4 regions of the Pantoea sp. X-Soil-ISGK-421 genome follow, and region 1 is predicted to be linked to each of the others. Evidence: predicted binding sites of a transcription regulator. Region 1 holds the regulator's gene; each other region holds the start of a gene.

Evidence for each region. The regulator PhoB, encoded in region 1, activates phosphate uptake and scavenging genes when phosphate is short. The targets are predictions, from matches to a motif close to CTGTCATAAAACTGNCNNAT.
Region 2: a site for PhoB is predicted at 1,830-1,849, ahead of pstS (phosphate ABC transporter substrate-binding protein PstS). Genes of this name have one in related genera too.
Region 3: a site for PhoB is predicted at 2,041-2,060, ahead of phnC (phosphonate ABC transporter ATP-binding protein). Genes of this name have one in related genera too.
Region 4: a site for PhoB is predicted at 1,744-1,763, ahead of phoA (alkaline phosphatase). Genes of this name have one in related genera too.

Annotation. Positions count from the first base shown of each region.
Region 1 covers NZ_AP035979.1:990,656-994,708, reverse strand. Annotated here, with positions in the region: gene AC6I8K_RS04470 (PstS family phosphate ABC transporter substrate-binding protein) at 1-69, opposite strand, end outside; gene phoR (phosphate regulon sensor histidine kinase PhoR) at 403-1,719, opposite strand; gene phoB (phosphate response regulator transcription factor PhoB) at 1,740-2,429, opposite strand; gene sbcD (exonuclease subunit SbcD) at 2,628-3,845, shown strand; gene AC6I8K_RS04450 (SbcC/MukB-like Walker B domain-containing protein) at 3,842-4,053, shown strand, end outside.
Region 2 covers NZ_AP035979.1:11,933-15,985, reverse strand. Annotated here, with positions in the region: gene pstC (phosphate ABC transporter permease PstC) at 1-602, opposite strand, end outside; gene pstS (phosphate ABC transporter substrate-binding protein PstS) at 677-1,720, opposite strand; gene glmS (glutamine--fructose-6-phosphate transaminase (isomerizing)) at 1,897-3,726, opposite strand; gene glmU (bifunctional UDP-N-acetylglucosamine diphosphorylase/glucosamine-1-phosphate N-acetyltransferase GlmU) at 3,856-4,053, opposite strand, start outside.
Region 3 covers NZ_AP035979.1:2,514,117-2,518,169, forward strand. Annotated here, with positions in the region: gene phnE (phosphonate ABC transporter, permease protein PhnE) at 1-121, opposite strand, end outside; gene phnD (phosphonate ABC transporter substrate-binding protein) at 205-1,131, opposite strand; gene phnC (phosphonate ABC transporter ATP-binding protein) at 1,158-1,988, opposite strand; gene phnN (ribose 1,5-bisphosphokinase) at 2,215-2,748, opposite strand; gene phnM (alpha-D-ribose 1-methylphosphonate 5-triphosphate diphosphatase) at 2,748-3,884, opposite strand; gene phnL (phosphonate C-P lyase system protein PhnL) at 3,881-4,053, opposite strand, start outside.
Region 4 covers NZ_AP035979.1:2,408,552-2,412,604, forward strand. Annotated here, with positions in the region: gene gap (type I glyceraldehyde-3-phosphate dehydrogenase) at 1-228, shown strand, start outside; gene phoA (alkaline phosphatase) at 276-1,682, opposite strand; tRNA gene AC6I8K_RS11260 (tRNA-Ser) at 1,927-2,014, shown strand; RNA gene AC6I8K_RS11265 (RtT sRNA) at 2,060-2,187, shown strand; gene AC6I8K_RS11270 (Gfo/Idh/MocA family protein) at 2,483-3,634, opposite strand; gene AC6I8K_RS11275 (sugar phosphate isomerase/epimerase family protein) at 3,631-4,053, opposite strand, start outside.

The DNA.
Region 1 (4,053 bases):
CAGCATGGTTTGTTGGCCATGTGCTAAAGCAGAGCAAAGCAGCATGCAGGAGAGCAACAGCGATTTCATGAGCGGTTCCGCAATTCAATAAGGGCTCTATTCTGTCGCGGCGCGATTTAACGCGCAATAAATTGCGTCATGGCAATCAGTGAGGCACGAAAAGGTCGCCATGAATGGCGTAATGCTGGTCAGTTAAGAGATGAAAACCCCAACTACCTGGCGCACACCTTGTAGCGGCGCAATTTATTGCGCGATAAATCGCGCCGCTACGGAATGTGCGGTAATTAATACGGCGCTTAACTGATCGGCATTACGCCATGAAGGGCGACTCTACGTTTACGGAGCTGGGTTTTCGTAGGGTGCGCATTTATGCGCACCTGAATGCATAGGCAATAAATTGACTCACTCGGTGTTAACGCGCTCTTGAGCCACGTTAGCCACAATCAACCGCTGCGGCAGAAGAAAGCTGAAACAGGTTTCCTGATGCGGCACGCTGGTGATTTCCAGCCGCGCGTTATGATGGCCCAGCGCATGTTTCACAATCGCCAGCCCCAAACCGCTGCCGCCAGTAGCGCGCGAACGCGCTTTATCCACACGGTAGAAACGCTCGGTGAGGCGTGGCAGATGCTGCTCGCTGATGCCCGGCCCGTCATCGCACACCTTAAACTGCGCACCTTGCTTGGTACGCAACCAGCTGATGTCGATGCGCGTGCCTTCCGGCGTATGATTCACCGCGTTGTAGACCAGATTGGAAATGGCGCTACGCAGCTGCTCGTCATTGCCGAACACTTTAAGGTGCGGATCGGTGTGGAAATGGATGGTATGACGTCCCTGACTCAGCGTTTCCGCTTCACGCTGCAACAGCAGCAGCATGCCAGGCACATCCACTGTCTCTTTCAGATCGATGGCCGGAGCCGCTTCAATCCGCGATAAGGTCAGCAGCTGTTTTACCAGGCTGTCCATGCGTCGCGTCTGCTCTTGCATGGTATGCAATGCCTTGCTGCGCGTGCGCTCGTTCATTACCGAGTCGTCCATCATTTCCAGATAACCTTGCAGCACCGTTAGCGGCGTACGCAGTTCATGGCTGACGTTAGCAAAGAAGTTACGTCGCGCGCCTTCCAGCTGGTGCATTTGGGTGACATCACGCGCCACCATCAGCCACTGCCCTTCGCTGTATGGCATCACGCGGAATTCCATATGATGCTGATTATTGAGGATCTGCGTCAGCGGCATGTCGAACTTGCGCTGGCGGATATAACGGGAAAATTCAGGATAACGCAGCAAATTGAGGATGTTCTGGCCGTTATCCTCCGGCCAACGCAAGCCAAGATGCTGTTGCGCCAAACCATTGCACCAGAAAATGGTGCCCTCTTCGGTGGTCAGTACCACGGCATCCGGCAGCGATTCTGCACCGCTGCGGAAACGTTTGATCAGATTACCCAGCTCACGCCGACGCCGCCGGTTGCGCAGCTGCATCTGATACAGACCATAGAACAGCGGTTCCCAACTGCCGCGTCCGGTGGGCGGCGTCATTGAACGATCGACCCACAGCCAGTGTGACAAACGCATCAGATTTCTGAAATGCCACAACATCACGCCGCTCACCGCAATCAGCAGCAGCCACGGCAGATAGCCGAACAACAGACCCAACACCAGCGCAGGTAAACAGACCAGCGCCAGCTCGGTCAAAAGTCTCTTCCAGGAGAGTCGTTCCAGCACGGTAAAAACTCCGTTTACGTTTAGTAGCGGGCTGAGAAACGATACCCTGTTCCGCGAACGGTTTGAACCATGCGATCGTGGCCGGTCAGTTCCAGCGCTTTACGTAAACGGCGAATATGCACATCGACGGTGCGATCTTCGACATACACATTGGTGCCCCACACGTGGTTCAGCAGCTGTTCGCGGCTGTAAACGCGTTCCGGATGCGTCATAAAGAAGTGCAGCAGTTTGTATTCGGTCGGTCCCATCTCCAGCGGCGTGGTTTCCGACATCACGCGGTGCGATGACGGATCGAGGCTCAGCCCCTGCATCTCAATCACCTCTTCCACCGCCATCGGCGAAATACGGCGCATCACCGCTTTGATACGCGCCATCAGCTCTTTTGGCGAAAACGGCTTGGTAATATAGTCATCCGCCCCCACTTCCAGACCGCGCACGCGATCTTCTTCTTCACCGCGCGCCGTCAGCATCATCACCGGAATGTCGCGCGTCATGGCTTCACGCTTCAAATGCTTAATAAACTGGATACCGCTGCCGCCGGGCAACATCCAGTCCAGCAGAATTAAATCAGGCCAGGGTTCGATCAGCTTACCAATCGCGCTGTCATAATCTTCCGCCTCAATAGGCTGGTAATCATTCTGTTCCAGCACGAAACATAACATTTCACGGATGGGAGCTTCGTCTTCCACAACCAAAATGCGCTTAGCCATTGTAACTCCTGCTAGTGTGACACCGTGTCACTGGGATTTGCGGCGTCATTATGCGTCAGTTTTGTGACACTTTTATGAAAAACACTGCCTTAAGATAGATAGATAAAAAACGGAAATGTCACAATAAAAATCTGCTTTTTTTCTTTGTGATCTTAAGTGGTTATAATTCGCCTTCGCTAAACTCAGCACGGAGCAAACATGCGCATCATTCACACCGCTGACTGGCATCTCGGCCAGTTCTTTTACAGCAAAAGTCGCGCCCGGGAACACCAGGCGTTTCTTGACTGGTTGCTGGATCAGATTGTGCAGCATCAGGTGGATGCGCTCATCGTCGCGGGCGATCTGTTTGATACCGGCTCGCCACCGAGCTACGCGCGCGAAATGTTTAACCGTTTTGTGGTGGCGCTGCAGCCGAGCGGCTGTCAACTGGTGGTGCTGGCGGGCAATCACGATTCGGTGGCGACGCTGAATGAATCGCGCGAGCTGCTGGCCTGCCTGAATACCCAGGTGATCACCAGCGCCACACCACAAGGCGAACAGCAGGTGTTAACGCTCACGCAGCGCGATGGCGCGCCGGGTGCGCTGCTGTGCGCCATTCCTTATCTGCGTCCACGCGATATCCTGCGCAGTCAGGCCGGACAATCGGGGCGCGAGAAGCAGATTTCGCTGCTGGAAGCGATCGAGCAGCATTATCAGCACTGCTATGCTGCCGCGCTGGCGCAGCGCGAGGCGCTGGACAGCACGCTGCCGATCATCGCCACCGGCCATCTCACCACTGTCGGCGTGACAAAAAGCGATTCGGTGCGCGACATCTATATCGGCACGCTGGATGCGTTTCCGGCGCAGGCGTTTCCACCCGCGGATTACATCGCGCTCGGTCACATCCATCGCGCGCAGCGCATCGCCAACAGCGAGCATATTCGCTATAGCGGCTCGCCGATTCCGCTCAGTTTTGATGAACTCGGCCGTGAGAAAAGCGTCTTCTTGCTGACGTTCAGCACCACGCTGGAGACGGTCACGCCGCTGACCATTCCGCACTTCCAGCCGATGCAGATGCTGAAAGGCTCAATGGCGGAGATCGAACATCAGCTGGCGCAGTTCCGCGAAAGCGCCAGCGAACAGCCCACGTGGCTGGATATTGAGATCACCACGCAGGAATATCTCAGCGATCTGCAACGCCGTATTGAAGCACTGACCGAAAAACTGCCGGTTGAAGTACTGCTGGTGCGCCGCAGCCGGGAGCAGCGGCAGCGCAGCCTGGAACGGCTGGAGAACGAAACTCTGAGCGAATTAAAAGTGGAAGAGGTCTTTGCCCGCCGCCTGGCGCAGGAAGATCAGCTGGATGCAGAGCAGGCCGAGCAACTCACGCAGCTGTTCCGCACCACCCTCGCGGCGCTGGAGAATCCATCTGCATGAAAATTTTGACGCTACGCTTTAAAAACCTCAATGCACTGCGCGGCGAATGGTTTATCGATTTCCGCCGTGAGCCTTTTGCCAGCAACGGATTATTTGCCATTACCGGCGCCACCGGCGCGGGCAAAACCACCTTGCTTGATGCCATTTGTCTGGCGCTCTATCACCAGACGCCGCGCCTCGGCACGCTGTCGCAAACGCAGAATGAGCT
Region 2 (4,053 bases), 980 kb from region 1:
TTCATCATTACCGGCGTTTGCTCAAACACGTCACGCATTACCGAGGCGATGTAAGGAATGATCATGATGGCGAGAATCACGCCCGCCGCAAGAATACCGATACCAAAAGCCGGGCCAGAGAACAGCGTGCCGACAATCGGGATATTCGACATCACATTGCCAACCGGCGTCTGGAAATATTCGGCGAACAGCGGGGCGAAAACAAACAGGCCCCACATGCCGTAAACGATGCTGGGAATCGCTGCCAGCAATTCAATGGCGGTGCCCAGCGGGCGACGCAGCCAGCCTGGCGCCAGTTCAGTCAGGAACAGCGCAATGCCGAAGCTCACCGGCACGGCAATGATCAAGGCGATAATCGAGGTGACGAGGGTGCCGTAAATCGGTACCAGCGCACCAAATTGTTCGTTTGGCGCATCCCAGGTTTTGTTCCACAGGAAAGAGAAACCAAATTTCTGGATGCTTGGCCAGGAGGAGAAAATCAGGGAGACGATAATGCCGCCCATCAACAGCAACACAATAAGCGCAGACAGTTTGACCAGTGCGCCGAAAATCATGTCGCCTTGTTTACCGGGGGCTTTGAACGTCGGCTTAGTGGCAGCCATAGAATTCTCTGTTCTCAGGAGGATATCAGGGCGGCATTCATGACGCCGCCCATTGGAGTAGCCGGATAGATCAGTTACTGGTACAGCGCTTTGCCGGCGCTATCTTTAATGTTGGCTTTCCACGCTGCACGAATCTGGTTTGCTACGCTTTCAGGCAGCGCGGCATAATCCAGGTCAGTGGCGGTTTTGCTGCCACCTTTGTAAGCCCAGTCGAAGAACTTCAGCACTTCGCTACCTTTCTCCGCATTCGCCTGATCTTTGTAAATCAGGATGAAGGTAGTTGAGGTGATCGGCCATGCATCGTTGCCTTTCTGGAAGGTCAGATCCTGAGCGAAGGTTTTGCTCCAGTCTGCGCCTTTCGCTGCATTAGCAAAGCTCTCTTCGCTTGGTGCTACCGCTTTACCGTCGGCATCAACCAGTTTGGTGTAGGTCAGGTTGTTCTGCTTAGCGTAAGCATATTCCACGTAGCCAATTGAACCCGGCAGACGCTGCACGAAGGCGGCCACACCGTCGTTACCTTTACCGCCGAGGCCGGTTGGCCAGTTAACGGTGTTACCTTTACCGATTTTGCTGTTCCACTCTTCGTTCACTTTCGCCAGGTAGCTGGTGAAGACGAATGACGTACCGGAACCGTCAGCGCGGCGAACCACGTTGATGTTGGAATCGGGCAGTTTCACGCCTGGGTTCAGTTTAGTGATCGCCGGGTCGTTCCACTTTTTGATGGTGCCGAGGTAGATATCACCCACGGTTTTACCGTCGAGGGTTAATTCACCTGATTTCACACCTGGGATGTTAACCGCCAGCACCACACCACCGATGACGGTAGGGAACTGGAACAGGCCGTTTTTCTGCAGATCTTCTTCTTTCATTGGCGCATCAGACGCACCGAAATCGACGGTTTTAGCAATGATTTGCTTCACGCCGCCTGAAGAACCAATTCCCTGATAGTTAACTTTGCTACCGGTGGCTTGCTGGTACTCGGCTGCCCACTTGGCATAAACCGGCGCCGGGAATGTCCCGCCTGCGCCAGTCAGATCGGTTGCTGCAAAAGCAGATACCGCGCTTACGGCGAAGGTGGCGGCGAGGATTCGGGCTACGGTGCTACGCATCAGTGTCATGTTCCCTCCAGGGGATTCAAAAAAATCAGGCTCAATGCCTTTTTAGTAGGAGTTAGTGATTGCTGCTGGAGGGAAAATAGGACAGTTTGATGACAGTGAAATGTACGAAATATGACAGTTATATGACAGTGCGCAGAAATGAAGCGGGCCCATTGCGGGCCCACTCTTGTGACTGATTATTCAACGGTAACTGATTTCGCCAGGTTACGCGGTTGGTCAACGTCAGTGCCTTTGATCAACGCCACGTGATACGAAAGCAGTTGCAGCGGCACCGTATAGAAGATCGGTGCTATCACCTCTTCTACGTGCGGCAGAGAGATGATTTTCATGCCATCGCTGTCGCTGAAACCGGCATCCTGATCGGCAAACACGTACAGCAAACCGCCGCGCGCGCGCACCTCTTCAATATTGGATTTCAGCTTCTCGAGCAGTTCATTGTTTGGCGCGACTACAATCACTGGCATATCGGCATCGATCAGCGCCAGCGGGCCGTGCTTCAGCTCGCCCGCCGCATAGGCTTCTGCGTGGATATAGGAAATCTCTTTCAGCTTCAGCGCGCCTTCCATAGCGATCGGATACTGATCGCCACGGCCAAGGAACAGCGCGTGATGTTTATCCGAGAAACCTTCCGCCAGATTTTCGATCACTTTATCCTGCGCCAGCATCTGCTCGATGCGGCTTGGCAGCGCCTGCAATCCGTGCACAATTTCGTGCTCGGTTTCGGCTTTCATGCCGTGCAGACGACCGAGTTTCGCCACCAGCATCAGTAATACCGCGAGCTGCGTGGTGAAGGCTTTGGTTGAAGCAACGCCAATTTCAGTGCCGGCTTTGGTCATCAGCGCCAAATCAGACTCACGCACCAGCGATGAACCGGCCACGTTACAGATCGCCAGCGAACCGAGATAACCCAGTTCTTTCGACAGACGCAGCGCCGCCAACGTATCGGCGGTTTCCCCGGATTGTGACAGCGTGATCAGCAGGCTATTTTTACGCACCGCTGATTTGCGATAGCGAAATTCAGAGGCGATTTCCACATCACAGGGAATGTTGGCCAGCGATTCGAACCAGTAACGCGATACCATGCCGGAGTTGTATGACGTGCCGCAGGCGATGATCTGAATATGCTCGACCTGACTCAGCAGCTTTTCAGCATCCGGACCCAGCTCGCTGAGATCGACTTCGCCGTGATTAAAACGACCGGTTAAGGTGTTTTTAATCGCGTTTGGCTGCTCATAAATCTCTTTCTGCATGTAGTGACGATAAATGCCTTTATCACCGGCATCGTACTGTGCGGTCGATTCGATTTCGGCGCGCTTAGCCGTTTTACCGTCACGATCGATAATGGTGACTTCGCGGCGGGTGATTTCGGCAATATCACCCTCTTCCAGATAGATGAAGCGACGCGTCACCGGCAGCAAGGCCAGCTGATCGGAAGCAATAAAGTTTTCACCCACGCCACGGCCAATCACCAGCGGGCTGCCGGAACGGGCTGCCACCAGCAGTGAAGGATCGCGGCTGTCCATGATCACCATGCCATACGCACCGCGCAGCTGCGGGATGACACGCAACACCACTTCACGCAGCGTGCCGCCCTGCTTCTGCTCCCAATGCACCAGATGCGCCACCACTTCGGTGTCGGTTTCTGAGGCAAAGCGGTAGCCGCGCTCAAGCAACTGCGCGCGCAGCGGCTCATGGTTCTCAATAATGCCGTTGTGCACAATGATAATGTGCTCAGAAATATGCGGATGCGCATTGGCCTCTGACGGCTCACCGTGTGTCGCCCAACGCGTGTGAGCGATGCCCGTGCCGCCAATCAGCGGCTGTTGTTCTGCTGCTTCCGCCAGGTTTTGCACTTTGCCGAGACGACGCAGGCGCGTCATGTGGCCTTGACGATCGACCACCGCCAGACCGGCGGAGTCATAACCGCGATATTCAAGACGACGCAAACCTTCCAGCAGAATTTCTGCGATATCACGCTGCGCTACTGCACCAACAATTCCACACATAGTAATTTCCTGACTTCATGGCTTTCGGCCATTGCGTTGTCATACGACCTGATTTCCCCGAGCCTTGTAGAGAGTGGGGATATTTTTTATGGCACTGCTAACAGGCCGATCGTTGTCGGCCTTTAAAATTTATTTCTTCTTCGCCGGACGCTGCCAGCCAGACTTTTGATTCTGCTCTTTACGGTTATAGACCAGGTCAGCAGCTGTCACATCTTTCATTATGGTGGTGCCAGCCGCAATGGTGGCACCGCTCGCCACGCTGACAGGCGCCACCAGCTGGGTGTCCGAACCAATAAACACGTTGTCGCCGATGATGGTTTTGGACTT
Region 3 (4,053 bases), 1.5 Mb from region 1:
GATTAAATTCCGCCATCTTGCCCGCGGCCAGATAGAGCGCCAACAACAGCAGCGACCACAGCAGCGAGTCGCGCTTTTGCTGGCGGCGGATGCGTTGGTAATAGTGTTCGAAATCGGTCAAGAGGGAGATTCCTGTGTAACCCGGTCGCCATGAATGGCGACCCTACTTTGTAGGGTGCGCATTAATGCGCACCGTTTTATCGCTTAACCGCGCGAACCCTTCATCAAATCGCGCTTCATATCGATGATATTCTGGTAATCCGCCACGGTTGCCGGGCCGATGTGCTGGGCGCCGCCCACCGCTTTAACAAAGCAGCCGTGATCTTCTTTATCCAGCTTCTTGATGGTGGCTACCACTTTCGCTTTGAAATCGGCGGGCAAGTTATTGCTCACCAGAATCGGGCCATTCGGGATCAGCGGCGACTGCCAGATGATGCGGATCTGCTTCATCAGGTCGGGATGATCCATCCGAATCAAACGACCAAAGGCCCCCGAGGTATAACCGGTTTCGCGGTCGCCAATCAGTGACGTCCAGGTCACTGCACCGTCGAATTGGCCGTTCAGCACGCCGAGGATGTCCTGCTCGTGGCCGCCGGAGAAGGTCACGCTGGAGAAGGTGTTGTTGTACTTATCGTCAACCGTGCCACCAAACTCTTTCTTGAACGCCTGGTTAGGCATCAGGAAGCCCGAGGTTGAATCCGGATCGGCCATGCCAAACGATTTGCCTTTCAGGTCTTCCAGCTTTTTGTACGGGCTGTCGGCTTTGACGATCACCACCGAGTGATAACCCTGTGAACCGTCTTTGTCATCCACCACGATGCCCACCACATCCACCGCTTTCGGGTTCTGCAGGTAAACCGATGCATACGATGCCGGTGACATGCTCAGCACCAGATCGATTTTGTTACCCAGCAAGCCCTGAATCACGCCGGAATAGTCAGACGAATTGCGCAGTTTGGTATCCACCTGCAATTCTTTGTCGAAGAAATCTTTCACGCACTGGTTATCACCAATTTGCTGCGTGGCGTTCTGGCCGCCGAGAATACCGAGATTCAGTTGTTTGGGTGCTTCCGCTGCGTTAACGCCAAAAGCCATCGCAATAGTCAGTAAAGCTAAAGAAGTCAGTTTCATTGGTGGTTGTTCTCTTGCCGTGGGAGTTAGTGGAGCTGGTTAATTTCGTCGCCGTACAGCTCATGCATCAGGCCGTCGGTCAACTGGGAAGGATGTCCATCAAACAGCACTTTGCCGCGCTGAATGCCGATAACGCGGGTGCAGTAGCTTTTTACCAATTCTATCGAGTGCAGATTCACCATCACGCTGATGCCCTGCTCGCTCACCTGGCGCAGCACATCCATGATGCGCTTGGTGTTTTTCGGATCGAGTGACGCCACCGGCTCATCCGCCAGCAGAATGCGCGGGTTCTGCATCAGCGCCCGGCAGATCGCTACGCGCTGCATCTGGCCGCCGGAGAGGTTTTCCGCACGCTGCAGCGCCTGAGGCAGCATGTTCATCCACTGCAGCAGTTCGATGGCGCGAGCGCGATCGGTTTCGGAAAACACTTTGAAGAACGATTTCAGCGTGGAGGTCTGGCTTAAACGCCCGAGCAGCACGTTGGTCAGCACATCGAGGCGCGGTACCAGACAGAAGTCCTGGAAGATCATGCCGCATTCGCTGCGCCATTCGCGCATCTGGCAGCTATTGAGCGTGACCACATCGCGATCCACTTCGCCGTGGCGATTGCTGAGAATCGCACCCTGCGACGCGCTGATGGTGCCGTTGAGCATGTGTAACAGTGTCGATTTGCCTGCGCCTGAGCGGCCAATCACCGCGACCAGCTCGCCCGCATGCAGATCGAAGCTGACGTTATCCAGCACCTGGTTGGCGCCATACGCTTTGCACAATCCCTGCACCGACAGCACCTTATTGCCCTGCCCGATAATCGGCGGGAATGGATTGTCGACGACGGTTTTCAGTAATGCCTGTGCCATGATGCACTCCATCTCTTCTGAGCTGTTGATTGCACGCTATTACGGGGAAAGCGGATGAAAGCTTGATGACAGTAAAATGATTAAACGGTGACAGCGCGTTTTCCCGTCACAACGTGGCGATCGGCTCCGCACCCATCCGGGCATTGCGCAATAAATTGCGCCGCTACGGATGGTGCGAATGGTGTGAATGGGACATAAAAAACGCACGTATCCGTAGCGGCGCGATTTATCGCGCACCCAGCAAACGTCGCAGCTGGTCTAGCGTATCGCGCAACGCGCCATCGTTGTTCAGCGCATAGCAGTGCACCGGCAGCGGTTCAGCCGCTCGCGCTAGCCGTTTCTCGATCTCCGCATCAGACTCCCGCCCGCGCTGCCGCAATCGCGTCTCCAGCACCGCTGGCGACACCTGCAACACCAGCGGCAGCAGCAGCGCGCCGTAATGCTGCTGCACAATCGGCAGATGCAGGCGCGAACCGTTAACCAGCACGTTAAGTCCGCGCGCCAGCCACAAATCGATCTCCTCGCCCAGCGCATAATGCAGTCCGTGCGCCTGCCAGCTCACGGCGAACAAACCGAGCGACTGGCGTCGGCGGAATTCGGTTTCGCTCAACGCCACATGGTTCTCGCCGCCGGCATCGGCGGCGCGCGTGATGTAACGATGGGCGATCAGCAAATTCTCCGGCGGCGCTTCACGCAGCGCGTTCAGCAGGCTGTCTTTACCCGCGCCCGAAGGCCCGGTTAGCCAGATGAGGCGCGCCATCAGAACACCAACTTGCCTTGCGACCAGACGTGACGAATGTGCGCATGACCGTGATCGGTATGCGCCAGCACTAAATCGGCGCGCAGCCCTTCGGCGATGCGGCCACGATCGTGCAGGCCAATCGCCTGCGCCGGGTTGCGCGTCACCAGCGCGGCAGCCTGCGGTAACGTCATCGTATTGCGTTCATCGGCAACAAGGCGGAACACCGCGTCGAGCAAGCTGGCGGGATAATAGTCGGAGGAGAGAATATCCAGCAGGCCGTGGCTGGCGAGATCCGCCGCCGCCACGTTGCCGGAGTGCGAACCGCCGCGCACGATGTTGGGCGCGCCCATCAGCACCTGCATGCCGCAGTCGCGAGACGCGCGTGCCGCTTCCAGCGTGGTCGGGAATTCGGCAATGGCGCTGCCGACGTCATGTGACTCGGCAACGTGCGCTGCCGTAGCGTCATCGTGGCTGGCCAGCGGGATGCCGCGCGACCGGCACAAACTGGCGATGGCGTTGCGGTTGGGCGTGGAGAACTCGGCAGCCAGCGCCAGTTGCTCACGCTCAAACTGATCCATCTGCGCGTCGTTGAGCTGATATTTGCCCTGATAATAGGTGCGATACATCTCCAGCGAGGCGTACTGACGCTGACCCGGCGAGTGATCCATCAGCGACACCAGCGACAGCTCCGGTGTGTTCATCAGCGCTTCAAACAGCGGCAACGTGGTGTTGTGCGGCAGCTCACAGCGCAGATGCAAATGGTGATCGGCGCGGTTAGTGCCTTTGCGATTGCTGTCCTGAATCGCATCAATCATTTTGGTGAGATTATCCAGGCGATGACCGCCGTCGCGCACGTCACCGACGCCAATCGCATCCAGCACCGTGGTAATGCCGCTGGCGACCATCAGCGCATCGTGGCTGCTCATCGCCGAGTGTGCGGGCCAATCAACTTTGGGGCGTGGCGTAAAGAACTTGTCGAGGTTATCGGTGTGCAGCTCCACCAAACCCGGCAGCAGGAAGGCGTTTTCGCCATCCAGCGCGCCCGGCAAGTGGCTGACGCTGTCACTGAAGCTGGCGATGCGCCCGTCGCGGATTTCCAGTGAACCCGCCACCACGGCCTGCTCCAGCACCAACCGGACATTATTAATGATCATGCTTCTGCTCCTGCTTTCATTGGCTGCATGACGTGCAGGCGATCGGCCACGCGTTCGCGCACCGCTTCGTCATGGAAAATACCGACAATGGCGGCCCCACGGGCGCGTGCCTGTTCAATCAATTCCACCACCGCAGCGCTGTTGGCGCTGTCGAGCGAAGCGGTCGGCT
Region 4 (4,053 bases), 1.4 Mb from region 1:
AAAACTGCCGCGGCAGAAGGTCCACTGAAAGGGATTCTTGGTTACAGTGACGAGCCGCTGGTATCCAGCGATTATCAGGGCGATGCCCGTTCATCGATTATTGATGGGCTTTCCACGCTGGTGATTGGCGGCAATCTGGTGAAGATCCTTGCCTGGTATGATAACGAATGGGGCTTCTCGAATCGTTTAGTGGATTTAGCACGCTTGATGGCGAAACGCGGGTTGTAACATCAGCTATCAGTAGGGTCGCCATTTATGGCGACCGTTTTAACACCTTATTTGAGTCCCATCGCATCCTTCAGGGTAAAGAACAGATCGGTCTGATCGGTCAAACCCACCACATTCGCCGCATGCGGACCGTACGCCGCAATGCGGACTTGTGTGCCGGTATGCTCCTGCGAATCCTCTTCTGAATTGCCGTAGCTGATGGTCATCACCGCGCCATCTTTGGTATTCACCGCTTGCGTCAGGCCCGGTGCTTTGGTGCCGTTTTCCACAATCTGGCTGCTGTGTGCGTGATCGGCGGTCACCACCACCAGCGTATCGCCGTGCTCGCGGGCAAACGCCAGCGCTTCCTGCACCGCTTCATCCAGATCGACGGTTTCACCAATCTGACCGCACGGATTAGCCGCATGGTCCTGTTTATCAATCGACGCGCCTTCCACCTGCAGGAAGAAACCTTTGTCGTTGGTGCTCAGCAGATTGATGGCTTTTTTAGTCATCTGCGCCAGCGTCGGCACGGAAGCCGGACGATCTTTGTTCACTTCACAGGTCACCACCGGTTTATCGATGTTGCCGTGATAGCTGGCTTTTGGTCCCTGCCAGCGTACCGGCATATTGCCATCGGCGAACAGACCCAATACCGGTTTGCGCTGATCGGCCTGTTGAATGGCGTTCAAGCCATCCAGATTATCAATCCACTGATAGCCCAGCGCCTGCGCCTGTTCACGCAGGGTTTTGCCCTGATACTCGCCGGCTTTGGCGGTTTCGCCAAAGGATTTCGCGCCGCCGCCCAACGTGACGTCCGCGCGGGTTTTCAGCATCTGTTCAGTAATCGATCCTTTTCCACCCTGCTCCAGCGCGTTGCCCGGGCACAGCTCACTGGTTTTCTCCGGGCCATAGCATTTACGCGAGGTCACGTGCGCCATTAACGCGGCTGGCGTGGCATCCTGCAGCTCAGCGGTCGAAACGTTACCGGTGGCTTTCCCGGCGGCTTTCGCCAGCTCAAGAATCGTCACCTGATCTTTGCCGTTCACATCAACACCAATCGCGCCGTTATAGGATTTGGTGCCGGTCGCCCACGCGGTGGCCGACGCGGCGGAATCCGTCACGTAATTCGGCTTATGGGTTTTCTTGTCGAGCGAATAGTGGGTGTATTGGCCGGTAAGCGGCAACGCATCAAGGCCAGGGAAGAAACCGCCGGCACCGCGCGCCTGGTTACGCGCAGCGGTGATTTCCGAATCGCCCATGCCGTCACCAATCAGCAGAATCACGTTTTTTGCGGTGCTATTGATTAATGAAGCTTTAAGCGCTTCAGTTTGGTCCCCGCTGAGGCGACGCGCCCCGCCGTGTTCGGTCACGTCGCCAGTGGCTGCGCGTGAATAATTTGCGTCTTCTGCCACGGCTGAAGTCGCGATCAGAGAAGCCAGCAGCGTAACCGTAAAGAGAGGTATCTGTTTCATTTATAAGCATCCTTAGCCATAGATATAACCAAATATTTCCGTGGACAAGTCTGCGACAGTGCGGTGACAGTTTTGTGACGGAATGGGAATGATTTGATGACAGAACAGGCATATTGAGCAGGCTTGCGGCATTACGCTCAGAGCTTAAGCGGATAGAACAAAAGGAGAAAATAGCACTTGACCCTTTTCAGCGATCTCCCTATAGTAGCGCCCCGTTGACCCAGCGCGGTTAACAAAAAAATGTGGTGAGGTGTCCGAGTGGCTGAAGGAGCACGCCTGGAAAGTGTGTATACGGCAACGTATCGGGGGTTCGAATCCCCCTCTCACCGCCACATTCTAAAGAAGAGTCTGAACGCAAGTTCAGACTTTTTTTTTGCATATTCTGCAGAGAGAGGGGGTGAGAAGCCCCGACGGGGTTCGACAACTGGCGCAGCCAGTTGGACAGCGGAGCCTGCGACGCTGCCCGCAGGGTGAGCGCAGCGAATCAATCCCCCTCTCACCGCCACATTCTAAAGAAGAGTCTGAACGCAAGTTCAGACTTTTTTTTTGCATATTCTGCAAAGAGAGGGGTGAGAAACCCCGACGGGGTTCGACAACTGGCGCAGCCCGTTGGACAGCGGAGCCTGCGACGCTGCCCGCAGGGTGAGCGCAGCGAATCAATCCCCTCTCACCGCCACATTAAGCCGGACGTTGCGTGGATAAGGCAGCCACGCATACGAAATCAGATGACACGCAGGCTGTCATGAATCTGCGTGAACCCTACCTTAGCCCGACCCGCACGAAGCGGTTCGGGCTCTGCCTCAGGCGTTGACGCGCACCCAGCGCTGCTGCTGATGGCTTTGTACAATGGCATCAACAATCGCCATCACCTGCGCGCCATCGTGGAAAGTGGCAAACCCAGCCGCCTGCGGAACGGGCGGTTTGCCCTGCTCTACCGCCTGATAAAACTGCTGCATCATCGCGCGGAACGCATCCGGCCAGCCTTCAATGTGCCCACCGGGAAAACGCGCACGGCCTGCTACATCCGGATTCATCAGCGAGGGATCGTCCGACAATAGCTGATTTGCCTTGTGCCGATGCCCTAGCCATAGTTGCTGCGGCGTTTCCTGATCCCACGCTAGCGCACCGAGGCTACCGTTGACTTCCAGACTGAGGCGATTTTTACGCCCGGCGGACACCTGCGACACGCTGAAACTGCCTTTGCTGCCGTCGTCAAAACGGAACAGCACAAAGCCCATGTCCTCGGTTGTCACCGTGCGCGATTCATATTGCGTTTCGTCTTCCTGCGCGCCGAAGGTGGCAGCACCAGCAAGGCTGGCCTTGCGCGTCGGCCAGACAATCGACAGGTCGGCCATCACCTCAACAATTTTGCGTCCGGTGACGAACTGAATGGTATCGCACCAGTGCGAACCAATATCCGCTACCGCGCGCGATGCGCCGCCCTTCTCTGCATCCACCCGCCAGTTGTAGTCGGTTTCCTCCAGCATCCAGTCCTGCAGATAACTGCCCTGCGCCGAGAACAGTCGCCCCAGCTGCTGGTAACGCACCATGCTTGCCGCCTGCTGCACCATGGCAAATTGGCGATAGACAAAGCTGACGCCATGTATCACGCCCGCTTTTTCGGCCAGTTCCACCAGTTCGTGCGCTTCATCCATCGTCATGCACAGCGGCTTTTCCGAGAACACATGCTTACCGGCGGCAATGATCTGCCGGTTAATCGCCGCATGCAGATGGTTCGGCGTGCAGTTATGCACCGCGTGCAGCCCTTCATGCTGTAAAAACGTCGCCACGTCACTGTAGGCGTGTGGCACATTGAGTTCGGCCGCACGCGCGGCAGCGCCACTCTGGCTGGCATCGCATATCGCCACCACATTGATGTTGCCGAGGCGGCGCAGCGCTTCAATATGCGCGGGGCCAATAAAGCCGGTGCCGATAATGCCTACGTTGATCATTTAACACTCCCCTGTTCCAGACCCAGCTGTGCCCGCACGCTCGCCTGCTGGTCGCCCTGCGCGGCAAAATCATCAAAGGCGCGATCGGCCACCGGGATAATGTGCCGCTGAATAAATTCGGCGCCTTCACGCGCACCGGTTTCACTCTCTTTTAAGCAGCACTCCCACTCCAGCACCGCCCAACCGTTGTAGTCGTACTGCGCCAGCTTGCTGAAGATCCCTTTGAAATCCACCTGGCCATCGCCCAGTGAACGGAAGCGACCGGCGCGATCGATCCAACGCTGGTAGCCGCCGTATACGCCGCTGCGCCCGTTAGTCTGGTACTCGGCATCTTTAACGTGGAACGCTTTGATGCGCTGATGATAGATATCAATAAACTGCAGATAATCAATATGCTGCAGCAGCAGATGACTGGGATC